Regions from separate parts of the Lentilactobacillus terminaliae genome, predicted to be linked through region 2. Evidence: predicted binding sites of a transcription regulator. Region 2 holds the regulator's gene; the other holds the start of a gene.

Region 1 (7,334 bases), 940 kb from region 2:
TAACCCAGAGGACCAGTGGAATATTATCGATTACACAACATATGGTCAAACTATGTTGCAAGTTGATTTCAGGGATATTCTATACAAGAGTGTTAACGACCTTGCAAATGGTAAATATTTAATCACTACCTATGACAAAGGGACACAGACCTTTAAACAGGTTAAGGATCTCCAATCACAAATGCCTGAGATTGGTGCTGCAAATGAAATCACATTTGACAACACCAACAAAGGTTTCGGCAAGGCAAATGATCCAGTCCTATATCAAGGTGGCAGTTATTATGTAGATATTAATGCCATGAAAGATGCAAGTAACCAAGAATCAATTAAAGATATGTTACAAGCAAATGGCTACACTGTGCCATCCGATGAAAATGGTGTTATGAGAAAAGACTTTGCGTTTACCACTCAGCCTTCAGCATCAACCCCTGGTACTGATACCACAACGGTCCTTGATGGTGATGGTAATAAAACATCATTTAACCAACTCCTTAATCACAATGGATTAGGAGATATCAACTTTCAAGCATTACAAGTAATTGATACCGATAATGTTAATACTAACGATGCTGACGGCAAATGGAATGCATTAAATAATCTTGTAGTGTATGCTCCAAATCAAGAAAATCAAGATAAGAAATTAACTAATAGCGACATTTTCAACTCAGGGGATAACAATAAGGGGAATTTAACTGTTACCGTTGATGGTGGAGCTACAATTGATAAAGATGGTAATTTGACTAACACTAAGCCAGGTACTACTTATAATGTGACATACCATTATTCACAAGATGGTTATAATGATATTCGGAAGACTATTAAAGTAACTACTCCTGGTGGTGGCAGCAGTAGCAATCCAGGAAATGGTAATGTAACTAATCCATCGAATCCAGGAACTGGTTCTAATAACACTGGAAATGGTAATGTGACTAATCCATCAAACCCGGGCAGTGGATCAAATAATTCTGGTAACAGCAACGTAACTAACCCAGGTACTATTCAAAAGAACATTGCAGTGATTATGAACAAGGGCGGTTACTTGTACAAGACTACTAGTCTTGGTAAGTCTGGACGCATCTACTATAAAGCAGGTACACGTCAACAACGACCAATGTTTGTGGTAACTAGGATCGTTGATTCTAAGAATGGACTCTTGTACCAAGTGCGTGATGCCAATGCTAAGTTTGTTAACTCAAACAAGAAAACCAATGGTAAGGTTGGTTATATTAAAGCTACGAAGAACGTCGTTCCTGCATACTATTCAACCAAGAAGGTTAAATACTTTAAGGTAATTAACAAGAAGGGTATTAATGGTTACAAGAACGTTAATTTGACTAGCAAAGCAAAACATTACAAGTACGGCACCAAGGTTCGTGTAGTTAGCCAAAAAGTTCATAACTTAACAATGCGTTACAAGTTAAGTAATGGAACCTACATTTCAGCTAACAAGAAATTAGTTGCGATTTATAAATAATTTTAAAAAGCATTCCATAAGGAATGCTTTTTTGTTTTCTAAAGTTAATCAATTTATTATTAAATATGTATCCCCTTAAAGGGATTAACCAGTAAGGGTGATTTTTTATGCTTCGAATTCTTTCATTAATTCGTCTAATTTAGGAGCTAATGTCTGTTCATCAAAGCCAACGTATTTCAGGACTTTAGCAGTCCATTCTGCAATTGCTTCTTGTTCGAATTTGCGAACTTCGGCGGTAATATCTTGATATTGAACCAGTTCAAAATTACTAATTGCTTTGGCATCAAACGATGCTTTAACTGTATTTAATATTGTTTGTTGGAATTCTTTAATGGCAAACCAATCTTGTTCCCGTTTATGAATAAAGTTGTGGGTAGTTGGTAATGATACCAATTCTTTACAACCCTTAAATTGCACTAATGAAGTATCAACTTGGTTGCCAACTTTATATTGATCGATTTGGTGTAAAGCAATCCAGGATTGCTCCTTGCCATCCTCCGATTTTAACGGTGAGATACAGAAGTTGCCTTGCACATTCGGAACGTAATTCTTCACGCCGGCGTGCTTGGTTATGGCTGTCGTGATTCTTCGACATCCTAATGGTCTTCTATCCAATAATTGCTTTATTAGATTACTTGGCTTATCAGGAACTGCGTACAGTCCTTGTTGCCGATCTAAAATTGCGGTCGGGTAGCGTGAGTTACCTAGATGCCAAAGCATACATACATTACGCCAATCGATATCGGTGGCGCGGGCCTTACCTTCAATGTGGTTCAGCTTGATGCGTTTCATGTCTACTATGTGGTTTTCGTGATATTGCTTGGCCAACTGGCTCAAGTAATGAGAAAATCTCATATAAAAAAATCCTCCAGATGTAAATTAATTATTTTAATTGCTAATCATCATCATTAGCAATTTTTTAATAAGAAGATAAAAGAATAGCATATTTTGGATTAAAGTAAAACAATTTATTCAATAAATTTTAATTCAATGATTAGTAAAACATGTTAAATGACACACAAATATCATCTGCAAAATAGGAAAACTTGGGTATAATAATAAGTGATGATAATTTTGGAGGGAAACCATGAGTGTAGAAGATAAAGTGTGTGTAAAATGCGGTCGCACTATTCCTGGGTATTCACGATTTTGCCCATACTGTGGCGCAGCTCAGCCAATAATGGATGGAAATGATTCGCTAACACGAAGTGAGCAAAATAATAATAACGGTAAAGGGCCATCATCAGCTAAAAAGTTGATGTGGATGCTGATTGCCTTCCTATTAGTTGTGGGATTTGCTAAAGTCACGACGCTTAAAGATGGACCTAGTCACCACAAGATTGAAGAAGAAATGCACTTGGATATGTTTCAAGGGCAGACAGCTTATGGTAAGCATCCTAAAGTTACGGTAAGCAAGAAAAAAGGCACTACTATTAAAATCTCATATAAGAGTACAGCACTGAAGAACATTAAGACTAATCCGGATTGGAAGCGGTTGGTCAATAAGACAGTTAAGAAGTCTAAAGAGTTCGACGGTGTTTATGGTAATAAAAAATATTCCAAGATCAAGATTCGGACGGACAAGAGTAAGAAACCGTTGTTCAAAGTTGATAAGGGGAAAGTTTTGTACAATAAAGCAGATAAAGATTAATTATCAATGGGGGATTTATTGAAGTAATTTTTCTTTAGTATGCTTCTGGGGGAATAAATGAATATTCATAGTAATCGGCGACATTATGTAACGTTGACGTTGGTAATTATGGCTTTGGCGGTAGTGATTGCGACTTATTTGCTGGTACAACCAGGTCTGTTGGGGGAGATTATGCTCATCATAATCAAGATTCTGGCAGGAATGGTAGCTTTATGGACGTATTCACTGATTTTTTATTATATGTTTTTATCTATTTTTGGATACAAAAAAGCAACCAGAAATTATCAGATTCATGAACCAAAATTAAAGTTTTTAATCCTAATTCCATCACATAACGAAGAAAATGTTATAGGTGCTACTATCCAACATTTGCATGGGGTAGACTATCCTAAGGATCTTTATCAAGTTGTGGTTGTTTCAGATCAATCATCGGACGCAACTACTAAAATTGCCGAGGCAGAGGGTGCCGAAGTCATAGATACTTCGCTTAATAAGCATCCCAGAATTGGAATCGGTAAACCCGCAGGATTACAATATGCACTTGATGATTATGACTATAAAAAATATGATTATGTATTGGTAATTGATGCTGATAATTTTGTGGATAATAATATCTTTACAGAATTAAATTCACAATTATTAGAACATCATTTTGATGCTGTACAAACTTACTTAGATAGTAAGAACACCGATAAGTTTCAGCCTTTGGGGTATGCCGCTTCATATTGGACTATGAACCGGATGTTTCAATTGTCGAAATATCGATTGCACTTGCCAAATAGTATTGGTGGAACAGGATTTGTAGTTTCAACAGAATGGTTAGCTAATAATGGCGGATTTCGTTCTCATAGTCTGACAGAAGATTTGGAAATGGAAATTAGAATAGTAGAATCTGGTGGCATGGTTGGATGGAATCATTTCACGAGAATTTATGACGAAAAGCCTGAAAGCCTGGGACAATCTTTAATTCAGCGATATCGTTGGAGTAGAGGACATTGGTATGTGGCCTTTCATAACTTTTCTAAGTTGCTAATTGATTTCTTCAAAACAGGCAAGCTTAGATTTTTGGATCAACTTAATTATTTATTTTCTATGCGACTAAACGTGCAAGTTAATGTTGCCGTCGCACTGGTTATCAATGGATTAATTATGATGAGTGTTTATAAGAATAATGCAATTGGGATAATGTTTTTTAAATGGGCCAAGGTTTATGTCGTTCCATTGACTATCCTGAATTTCTTTGTCGTAATCTATGGGTTTATTCCGATGATTTACGGGATAATGGTAGATGGTCATTTAGGAATTCTCAAAACTATCAAAGCCGTGTTTGCATTAATGTGGTTCTCACTTACTTACTTCATATCTCAAATGGCAGGACTATTTACATTTTATGATCAAACGACCTGGTCGCATACCAAGCATGTTAAGAATACAATAAATAATAAACACTAATAATTAAAATCCGGTGGGAATGCTGATTTAACTGCATTCTACCGGATTTTATTTTTTCATTATTGTCCGTTAATGATAAACATTCAACTTAGTGGTATTAATTTTTTAATATGATAGAATAATCTCTGGAAATAAGGTTAACGTTATTAACTGTTTACGTCTTTTACTTACGACACAATTAATAGGAGATGTCTTATGCTATCAACTGAAAAGCAAGCGAAAACTGCATATACAAAGAAAAAAATATTCTTGTTTGGTGCTGGACTGGCCTTAGGATTTGGTGGCTGGTCGATTATTGATAATCAGCAGCAGTTATCATCATTGGTTACTACTGCTCAGGCTGCAACCCAACAAACAGAAAATCAAAATAGTCAAGATGTTACTGCATCTAGCAATAAAGAGTCTAAAGCGGATGAATCAATTTCTGATTGGATGCCTAACACCAAGCTACAAAATTTAGTGTTATTGATGTTACAAGCTCAAGACAAGAGTAAGACCTATAACAGCGTCAATGATATTACTAAAGATGATATGCAAAAATTGACATATGTCGATAATTATTGGAAAGTTCCTTTTGGCTTAGGAAGTTCCGAATTTATTAAGTATGAGACATATAACGCTGATGGATCACAATATTCACTTGAAGGATTGCAGTATGCCACTAACTTGAAAGATCTAGTTTTACGGCAAAACTTAAATGGGGGTCATGGTGCCTTTCAAGGCAATATCACTGATATTTCGCCAATCGCTAACTTAACTAACCTAGAATATATTGAACTAGCAGGTAATCAAATTTCAGATGTTAAACCTTTGGTCAATTTGAAGAAAGTTACTTATCTGAACATCGCTTGGAATTCGATTACAGATTTTTCTCCTTTGAATACTGCTCAGTATACTGGTGATCACACATATCCAACTGGTCCCTCCAAAGGTGACTCTACAGGACAAATCGATCCAACCGTAACTAGTAACGGAGTATTAAATCAACGGGTAACATTACCACCTGTGTACATTGATCCAAGCAAGCCTTTGCCAACCAACTATCATCTGGATTCACCAATTAAACTTCCTGGTGGTGAAACTGGTAAGCTAGTCGCTCTTAACACTGCTAGAATCGCTGGTAGAGTGACAATGGAAGCTACGACTGGACAGAAACAAGGAATCATGATTTGGGATAACGCCGGATCATCGGTATCTGACGGGTCGACGGGATTAAACTATACCATTACGAAAAATCAGGTATTTGATCCTAATCTAGGTAGTGCGTATCCAACTTACAATGTGTTTAAACAACATTATGAATACTTTATGGCTGCAAACTACTTTGCATCTGGCCAGACCAGCAACCCAGTAGCGACTATCTTTATTCCGTATATTATGGGTCAACAACCAACTTTAACTGGCGATGATGTGCAGATTTACGTTAATGATCCGGTACCAGAAGATTCTGCGTTCAATGCTAAAGCTACGGACGTTAATGGTAAGTCAGAAGATGTAACTATTGATAAAAGCGCTGTGGATAACACCAAGCCTGGTAAATATCCAGTTTACTTAACAACGGCTGATGGTCAAAAAGAAACTGTATACGTTACAGTACTGGAAAGTGAAGCTAGTATTGATGGCGATGATTTAACTATCCATGTGGGTGATCCTAAGCCAACTGCGGATGATTTTCATGCCAAAGCTGTTGATAAAAATGGGCATGAAGAGGAAGTCACTGTTAACTTTGGCGATGCAGATTTAAACAAAGCTGGCCAGTACAAAGTTGATTTGGTCGCTGTTGATGGTCAAGACAAACTAGTGACTTTGACGGTCCTTGATAACAAGAAGAGCATTAATGGGGACGACTTCACTATGACTGTGGGCGATCCGGAGCCAACTGCTAATGACTTTAAGGCAGTAGCTACTGACGCTGATGGTAAGGGGCTCGTTGTAACGCCAGATTATAGCCAAGTTGATTTCAGTAAGGCCGGTGACTACAAGGTTACTTTGAAAGCTTCTGATGGACAGGAAAAAGTAGTGACCTTGCACATTAAAGATAAGGCAACTAATCCAGGAAATCCTGGTAACCCAAGTAACCCGGGAAATCCAAGCAATCCAAGCAATCCATCCCAACCAGGCAATCCATCAAATCCAAGTGACCCTAGTGATCCCAACAATTCAGGGAATGAAAACAATACAGGTGGCGGAGAAGTTGCGCCTAAGAATACTGTAGTTTATTCATTAAAGAATATCTACCTATATAAGGATGCCAACTTTAGAAAAGTTGATCGAACTGCTCACCATGTTGCTAAGGACCGGATTGACCGACCAATGTTTGTGGTTACTGGTTATGCCCGTTCCAAGGCTGGTAATCTACGCTACCAAGTTAAAGATGTGAACCACTTTAGTAAGACAGATGGTAAGACTGGCTACATTACTGCTAAGTGGGATTATGTTCGTCCGGTATATTACCAGACTAAGCACTCCACGATTACTGTCATCAGCGCCAAAGGAGTCAAATCATATAAGAACAAGAACCTGACTGGTAAAGTGAAAAATTACAAGCAGGGAACTGTCTTGAACGTTAAGAGTATTGAACGTCACAACTTAACAACTCGGTTTGTTTTAAGTAATGGCCAATACATCACGGCTAACCGAAAGTTAGTTAATATGGGCCGTCACAAACAACCAACCAAAGTTAAGGCAAAGACTAGTGTTAAGCGATACAAGACCGTTAATTTAACGAGAAAGAATCGTAGTTTTAAACGAAACCAA
Region 2 (7,334 bases):
GTTGCAGTAGCCAACTGGTTAATAAAGTATCTATCATGTGAAACGAATAAGATGGTGCCTTCAAAGTCTCTCAAGGCACGTTCAAGCACTTCTCGGCTGTCAATGTCCAAGTGATTAGTTGGTTCATCGAGAATTAAGAAGTTATTGTGTTGCATAGCTAATTTAGTTAATAGTAACCGAGCTTTTTCACCACCAGATAAGTCCGCGACTAACTTGTCGACGTCATCACCTGAAAAGAGAAAACTACCTAGGATACCGCGGATATCACTTTCGTTAACAGTTGGATGATCGTCCCATAATTCATTGAGAACCTTTTTATTTTTGTGCAGACTTTGCTGTTCCTGATCATAATATCCAGTATCAACGCCGGTTCCAAAACTAATCGTTCCTTTGATTAAAGGAATTTTTCCTAAGATACTTTTAAGTAGAGTGGACTTACCAACGCCGTTAGGACCAACTATGGCAATTGCCTGGTGTCTTTTGACTTCTAAGTTAACCGGTTCGCTTAATATATGGTCATATCCGATAGCGGCGTCTGATACCTTCAAAACATTCTCACCACTTTTTTTATTAGTGGTAAATAAAAAGCGGGCTACTTTTGTGTAATCTACTGGTTTTTCGATCACATCCATTTTTTCTAGCTGTTTTCTGCGGGCCTGAGCTTGTTTAGTAGTTGAAGCTCGCACGATGTTTTTGTCAACGAATTCTTGAAGCTTGGCAATTTTAGCTTGTTGCTTCTCATATTCGCGCATCCTGGTCGTATTGCGCAGTTCTTTTTGATTTATGAAATCAGTGTAATTACCTTGATAATGAGTAAGGGTTTTATGCGCCATTTCATAAACTTCATTAACGATTTGGTCGAGAAAATATCTATCATGAGAAATAATCAGCAATGATCCAGCATAATTTTTGATGTAGCCTTCCAACCAAGTGATAGTTTCAACATCCAAATGGTTTGTAGGTTCATCTAAAATCAGTAGGTCAGGTTTCTCTAACAATAGTTTTGCAAGTGCCAGTTGAGTTTTTTGACCTCCTGATAATTCGTTGATGGGGTGGTCGTAGTCTGCTTCACCAAAGCCGAACCCGTGGAGAACACCTCGAATTTCGGCTTCGTACACGTAACCACCGTTTGATTCGAAGTCAGCTCTCAAATTGTCATAGGTTTTTGATATCTCAGCAAACTCTTCTTCACTCATTGTTGAGTTGTCTTGACTTATTTGCACTTCTAATTTGTGAATTTTGCTTTCGGTTTCTTTTAAAGAATCAAAAACAGATTCCATTTCATCATAAATTGTTTTATTTGAATCTAATCCAGTATCTTGAGCTAGATAACCGATAGTTAAGTTTTTCTTCTCAGAGATTTGGCCTTCGTCTGCGGCCATTTCTCCCATAATAATTTTTACTAACGTTGACTTGCCGGCACCATTTTGGCCAACAAGGGCAATTCGACTTTTTTCCTGGATATTTAAGTTAACTCCGGAAAAAATATTCTCGCCATTAAAACGTTTTGCAATGTCTTGGACCTGCAAAATAATCATGCGGCATCCACCTTTCTGAGTACTAATATTCTAACACATATCAAGATTTTCGGAAAAAGTGCAATTAATATTTGAATTTATTTTCACAAGCGGTAATACTATGGTAGAATAATTAAAGAAGTGAGTTTCACAAAGTTTTTTAACAATCAATAGATGTAAGGAGGAGTTATTCGTGACGGCTGAAAGCATTCCCAAGGCAACCGCTAAGCGATTACCAATATATTACCGTTATTTAAATATTCTCCATGATACAGGAAAAGAAAGAATTTCTTCAACGGAACTTGCTGACGCTGTTCAGGTTGACTCAGCAACTATTCGACGTGATTTTTCTTATTTTGGAGCATTAGGTAAACGGGGCTATGGCTATGATGTTGATAGCTTACTTAGCTTTTTTAAACAAATTCTAAATCAAGAACATCTGACTAATGTTGGATTAGTTGGGGTTGGTAATTTAGGCCATGCCTTATTGAACTTTAATTTTCACAAGGATGGTAATGTTAGAATTTCCGCAGCTTTTGATTCAAAGGATGATATCGTAAATACCATCCAAGATGGGGTTCCAGTTTACCCAGTTAGTGATTTAGCTGATCAATTGCAAGAACAACAAATTCAGGTGATTATTTTAACCGTACCATCTGATTACGCACAAGGGGTTGCTGATCAAGCAGTAGCCGGAGGAGTTCGCGGGATTCTTAATTTCACACCAATTAGAATTTCAGTTCCAGACCAAGTGCTTGTTCAAAATGTCGATTTAACTAATGAATTACAAACATTAATTTACTTCATTGAAAACTTCAGCAAATAATTTTTAGCCCGAGCGAATTTACCGCTGGGGCTTTTTTTGTATTCATTTATGAAGATTTTTTGGTGTTGAGGGTTGCATTTTAGAGCGGATAATAATATTATTAATGTCAGTGATTAGCACTTCTGACAAAGGAGTGCTAACGTTGCTAAAAATAACTATTTATGGAGGGACTAACGTGTTAAAACCATTAGGAGATCGCGTTATCATTGAAACGCAAGAAGAAGAAGAAAAAACAGTTGGTGGAATTGTGTTAGCAAGTAACGCAAAAGAAAAGCCTCAAACTGGTAAGGTTGTTGCTGTTGGCTCTGGTCGAGTTTTGGACAACGGTAATACTGTTGCCCCAATCGTTAAAGCTGGGGACGAAGTAATGTTCGATAAATATGCAGGTACTGAGGTTGAAGACGGCGACAACTCCTATTTAGTTTTACATGAAAAAGATATTGTTGCTATCGTTGAATAGTTCCGTAAAAAATTAAAAAAATATTTCATGAGGTGAATTTAAGATATGGCAAAAGAAATTAAGTTCTCTGAAGATGCTAGAACAAAGATGCTTGCCGGTGTCGACAAGTTAGCAAATACTGTAAAGACTACTATTGGTCCTAAGGGACGCAACGTTGTTTTGGAACAAACTGCTGGTAACCCAACAATTACTAATGATGGTGTAACTATCGCTAAGTCAATTGAATTACCAGATCATTTCGAAAACATGGGTGCAAAGTTAGTTTCTGAAGTTGCTTCAAAGACTAATGATATCGCTGGTGATGGTACAACCACTGCCACTGTTTTGACTCAAGCAATCGTTAATGAAGGTATGAAGAACGTTACTGCCGGTGCTAATCCAGTTGGTATCCGTCGCGGAATTGAAAAGGCTACTAAAGCCGCTGTTGAAGCACTTCACAACATGTCACATGATGTTGAAACTAAAGATGATATTGCACAAATCGCATCAATCTCTTCAGCTGACGCAGAAGTTGGTAAGTTAATTGCCGACGCTATGGAAAAAGTTGGTAACGATGGTGTTATTACTATTGAAGAGTCACGTGGTGTTGATACTAGCCTTGATGTTGTTGAAGGTATGCAATTCGACCGTGGTTACTTATCACAATACATGGTTACTGATAACGAAAAGATGGAAGCAGATTTAGATAATCCATACGTTTTAGTTACTGATAAAAAGGTTACTAACATTCAAGATATTCTTCCATTGCTTCAATCAATCGTTGAACAAGGCCGTTCACTTCTTATCATCGCTGATGATATTGGTGGTGAAGCTCTTCCTACATTAGTTCTTAACAAGATGAGAGGAACATTCAACGTTGTTGCTGTTAAGGCACCTGGTTTTGGTGATCGTCGTAAGGATCAACTACAAGATATCGCTATTTTGACTGGAGCTACAGTTATTACTGATGATCTTGGTTTGAACCTTAAGGACACTACTATTGATCAACTTGGTCAAGCTGGTAAGATCAATGTAACTAAGGACTCAACTATGATTGTTGAAGGTTCAGGCGCTAAGGATCAAATCAACGCTCGAATCGAAGAAATCAAGAACCAAATTGAAACTACTACATCTGACTTTGACCGTGATAAGTTAAAGGAACGTCTTGCTAAGTTATCTGGTGGGGTTGCCGTTGTTCGTGTCGGTGCTGCTACTGAAACTGAATTAAAAGAACGCAAGTACAGAATCGAAGATGCTCTTAATGCAACTCGTGCCGCTGTTGAAGAAGGATTCGTTCCTGGTGGTGGTACTGCATTGATCAACGTTATGGAAAGTATCAATAACGTTGAAGCTTCAGGAGACGAAGCAACTGGTGTTAAGATCGTTCGTCGTGCACTTGAAGAACCTGTTCGTCAAATTGCTGAAAATGCCGGAATCGAAGGCTCAGTAATTGTTGAAAAACTTAAGAATGAAAAACAAGGAATTGGATACAATGCCGCAGAAGATAAGTTCGAAGATATGATTGCTGCCGGAATTGTTGACCCAACCAAAGTTACTCGTTCAGCTCTTCAAAACGCTGCATCTGTTTCAGCATTGTTATTAACTACTGAAGCAGTTGTTGCTGATGAACCAAGTGACGATGCACCACAAGCACCAATGCCAGCCCCAGGAATGGGAATGTAATTTAATATTTACAATAAATTATGGGCGCTCATATATTGAGCGCCTTTTTTATGTTATTGTAGATGTCAGAAGAAGCGATAGGGCTTGTTTTTATAATCAATTTGGACTATTATTTGTTAGTTCATAATTAGTGTAGTGCAATTATTAATTTTAAAGGAGTTAACTCATTATGTGGCGATATATAAAACGGCTTCTAATTGGGAAACCGTTAAAAACTGCCGATGAAGGTGGTCAATCGTTAACAAAATTCAAGGCTTTGGCCTTATTGTCATCTGATGCGTTATCATCAGTTGCATATGGTACCGAGCAAATTACAACTGTGTTAATTACACTATCTGCAGCGGCCATGATGTATCAAATTTGGGTTGCTGCGTTGGTTTTAGTACTGTTAGCTGCAATAACACTGTCGTATCAACAAATTATTCACGCTTACCCATCTGGTGGGGGTGCATATGTTGTTGCCAGTACCAACTGGGGCAAGTCAGCAGGATTAGTAGCCGGAGGATCACTGTTAGTTGACTATATGTTAACTGTGGCGGTTTCAACCACCTCTGCTACTGAAGCTATTACTTCAGCGATTCCATCTTTGTATCAGCATCGAGTTTTGATCTCGTGTATGATCGTGGTTGGTATTATGCTTTTGAACTTACGAGGAATGCGGGAGTCGGCTTCATTCCTGACTTTACCAGTTTACTTGTTTATTTTGATAATTTTAGGAATGATTATTTACGGAATTTTCCAAATTACCACGGGTCATATTGAATATCACGCAGCGGCTAACGTTGGTTCGCCAGTTGCTGGTATGACCTTAATTCTGTTCTTTAGGGCGTTTTCTAGTGGTTCTTCGTCACTTACTGGGGTTGAAGCCATCAGTAATGCGGTGCCAAACTTCAAACAGCCTAAGAGTAAGAATGCTTCTGGAACATTGGCTATTATGGCCACGATTTTGGCGGTATTCTTTGGTGGAATCACATTCCTAAGTTTCTACATGGGAATTGCACCTAACGCTCATGTCACTGTTCTTTCACAAATTGGTGAGGGCGTACTTGGACATGGACTTCTATACTACCTATTGCAACTTTCAACAGCCATGATTTTGGCAGTGGCTGCTAATACCGGTTTCTCAGCATTTCCAATTTTGGCCTACAACCTGGCCAAAGATAAGTATCTTCCTCATGCATACCTAGATAAGGGTGATCGACTTGGTTACTCTAACGGAATTATCTCATTGGCATTGGGTGCCATTATCTTGATTCAAATCTTTAATGGTAAAACTAATTCATTGATTCCATTGTATGCAGTCGGAGTGTTCGTGCCATTTACGTTATCTCAATCCGGAATGATTATCCATTGGTTCCGTAATCGTGGTAAGAGTTGGCCACTAAAGATGACGATTAATTTCATTGGAGCATTTATCTCCTTGGCCTTAGTTGTCTTCTTGTTCTTACTGAGATTTGGTAATGTTTGGCCATATTTGATCGTTATGCCACTTGTTTTGAGATTGTTCTACAAGATCAACGCTCATTATAAGAAGGTTGCTAAGCAGTTACGTGTTTCTGATGACGCTACTGAATTAACACCAGTTCATCATTTTGATGGTTCCACTGTCATAGTTTTAGTTGGTGGAGTTACCAAGGTAACGGCGCGAGCAGTGAGCTACGCACAATCGATTGGTGACTATGTAATTGCAATGCATGTATCGTTTGATGCTGATCCTGAAAAGGAACATGAAATCTCTGAGCAATTTAGAAAAGAATTTCCAGATGTTAGATTCGTTGATATCCATTCTTCGTATCGTTCAATCACTCAACCAGCGCTTCGTTTCTGTGATGTTATCGCTAAACGAGCTGCTGATCGTAACTATTCAACGACTGTGCTTGTACCGCAATTCGTTCCTCATCACAGATGGGAACATATCTTGCATAACCAGACCAGTCTTCGATTGAGGGCAATCCTTAATTCACGCCAAAATATCATTGTTTCGACTTATAATTACCACTTACGTGAGTAGTTAACATATCTGTATAGATATAAATAAAGCGTACCTCAGAGGCCATTTTTAAAGGCTTAAGAGGTACGCTTTATTTTCGGATGATAATGATATATGAGGGTACAAAAAAACCGTTATCATAACTGATAACGGTTTTTATTTTATCTGGATTATAGTCCCATCATGTGAGCGAAGGTTGGTACAACCAAGTTAACAACGATAGAAATAATAACCACGGCAATTGCGGCCATAGCACCAGGTACAGAACCGATTTGGATAGCTTTAGCTGAACCAACAGTATGTCCGGCAGTTCCTAAACCAAGTCCCACTCCGATAGGTTCTTTAAGACGGAAGATCTTAACTAACCATGATGCTAATGCGTAAATTAATACGGCGTTCAAGATACATGCCATAGCAGTAATTGCAGGAGTTCCGCCAATAGCACCAGAGATAGGCATAGCAATCGCAGTAGTAGCTGCTTGTGGAAGAAGTGAAGCAATACCATTGTTGTCAAGACCAAGAACCTTAGCAACTCCGTAAATGATAAATAGTGAAATGAATAGTCCAACGATTAGTGAAAGTAGAATTTCTAGCCAGAAACGTTTAACAACATCGTTTCGTTTGTACAAAGGTACAGCGAAGGCAATAGTTGCAGGGTTCAAGAACCAGAAAATGATATCTCCACCAGGCTTGTAAGCGTTAGTATAGAACCAAGTAACGTCAACTCCAAATGCTTTAGCCATTAACCATAGAATAAAAATACCTAAAACCATTCCAACAAATAATGGTTGGAAAATAAATAAACCGTGACTAATTTTGAATAGCCATTGACCTAGTAAGAATACGGCCAAAGATAAACAAATCCCAAATATTGGGGTT

Evidence for each region. The regulator Rex, encoded in region 2, represses fermentation and respiration genes when NADH is low (regulators of the CRP and FNR family bind a similar motif). The targets are predictions, from matches to a motif close to TTGTGAANTANTTCACAA.
Region 1: O0236_RS09150 (competence protein ComK) is a predicted target of Rex. The motif match lies at 2,479-2,496, and genes of this name have one in related genera.

Annotation. Positions count from the first base shown of each region.
Region 1 covers NZ_CP168151.1:1,712,516-1,719,849, reverse strand. The annotation lists gene O0236_RS09155 (DUF5776 domain-containing protein) at 1-1,474, shown strand, start outside; gene O0236_RS09150 (competence protein ComK) at 1,580-2,329, opposite strand; gene O0236_RS09145 (zinc ribbon domain-containing protein) at 2,562-3,125, shown strand; gene O0236_RS09140 (glycosyltransferase family 2 protein) at 3,183-4,577, shown strand; gene O0236_RS09135 (DUF5776 domain-containing protein) at 4,773-7,334, shown strand, end outside.
Region 2 covers NZ_CP168151.1:773,244-780,577, forward strand. The annotation lists gene abc-f (ribosomal protection-like ABC-F family protein) at 1-1,538, opposite strand, end outside; gene O0236_RS03880 (redox-sensing transcriptional repressor Rex) at 1,711-2,343, shown strand; gene groES (co-chaperone GroES) at 2,519-2,803, shown strand; gene groL (chaperonin GroEL) at 2,849-4,465, shown strand; gene O0236_RS03895 (APC family permease) at 4,635-6,476, shown strand; gene lrgB (antiholin-like protein LrgB) at 6,626-7,334, opposite strand, start outside.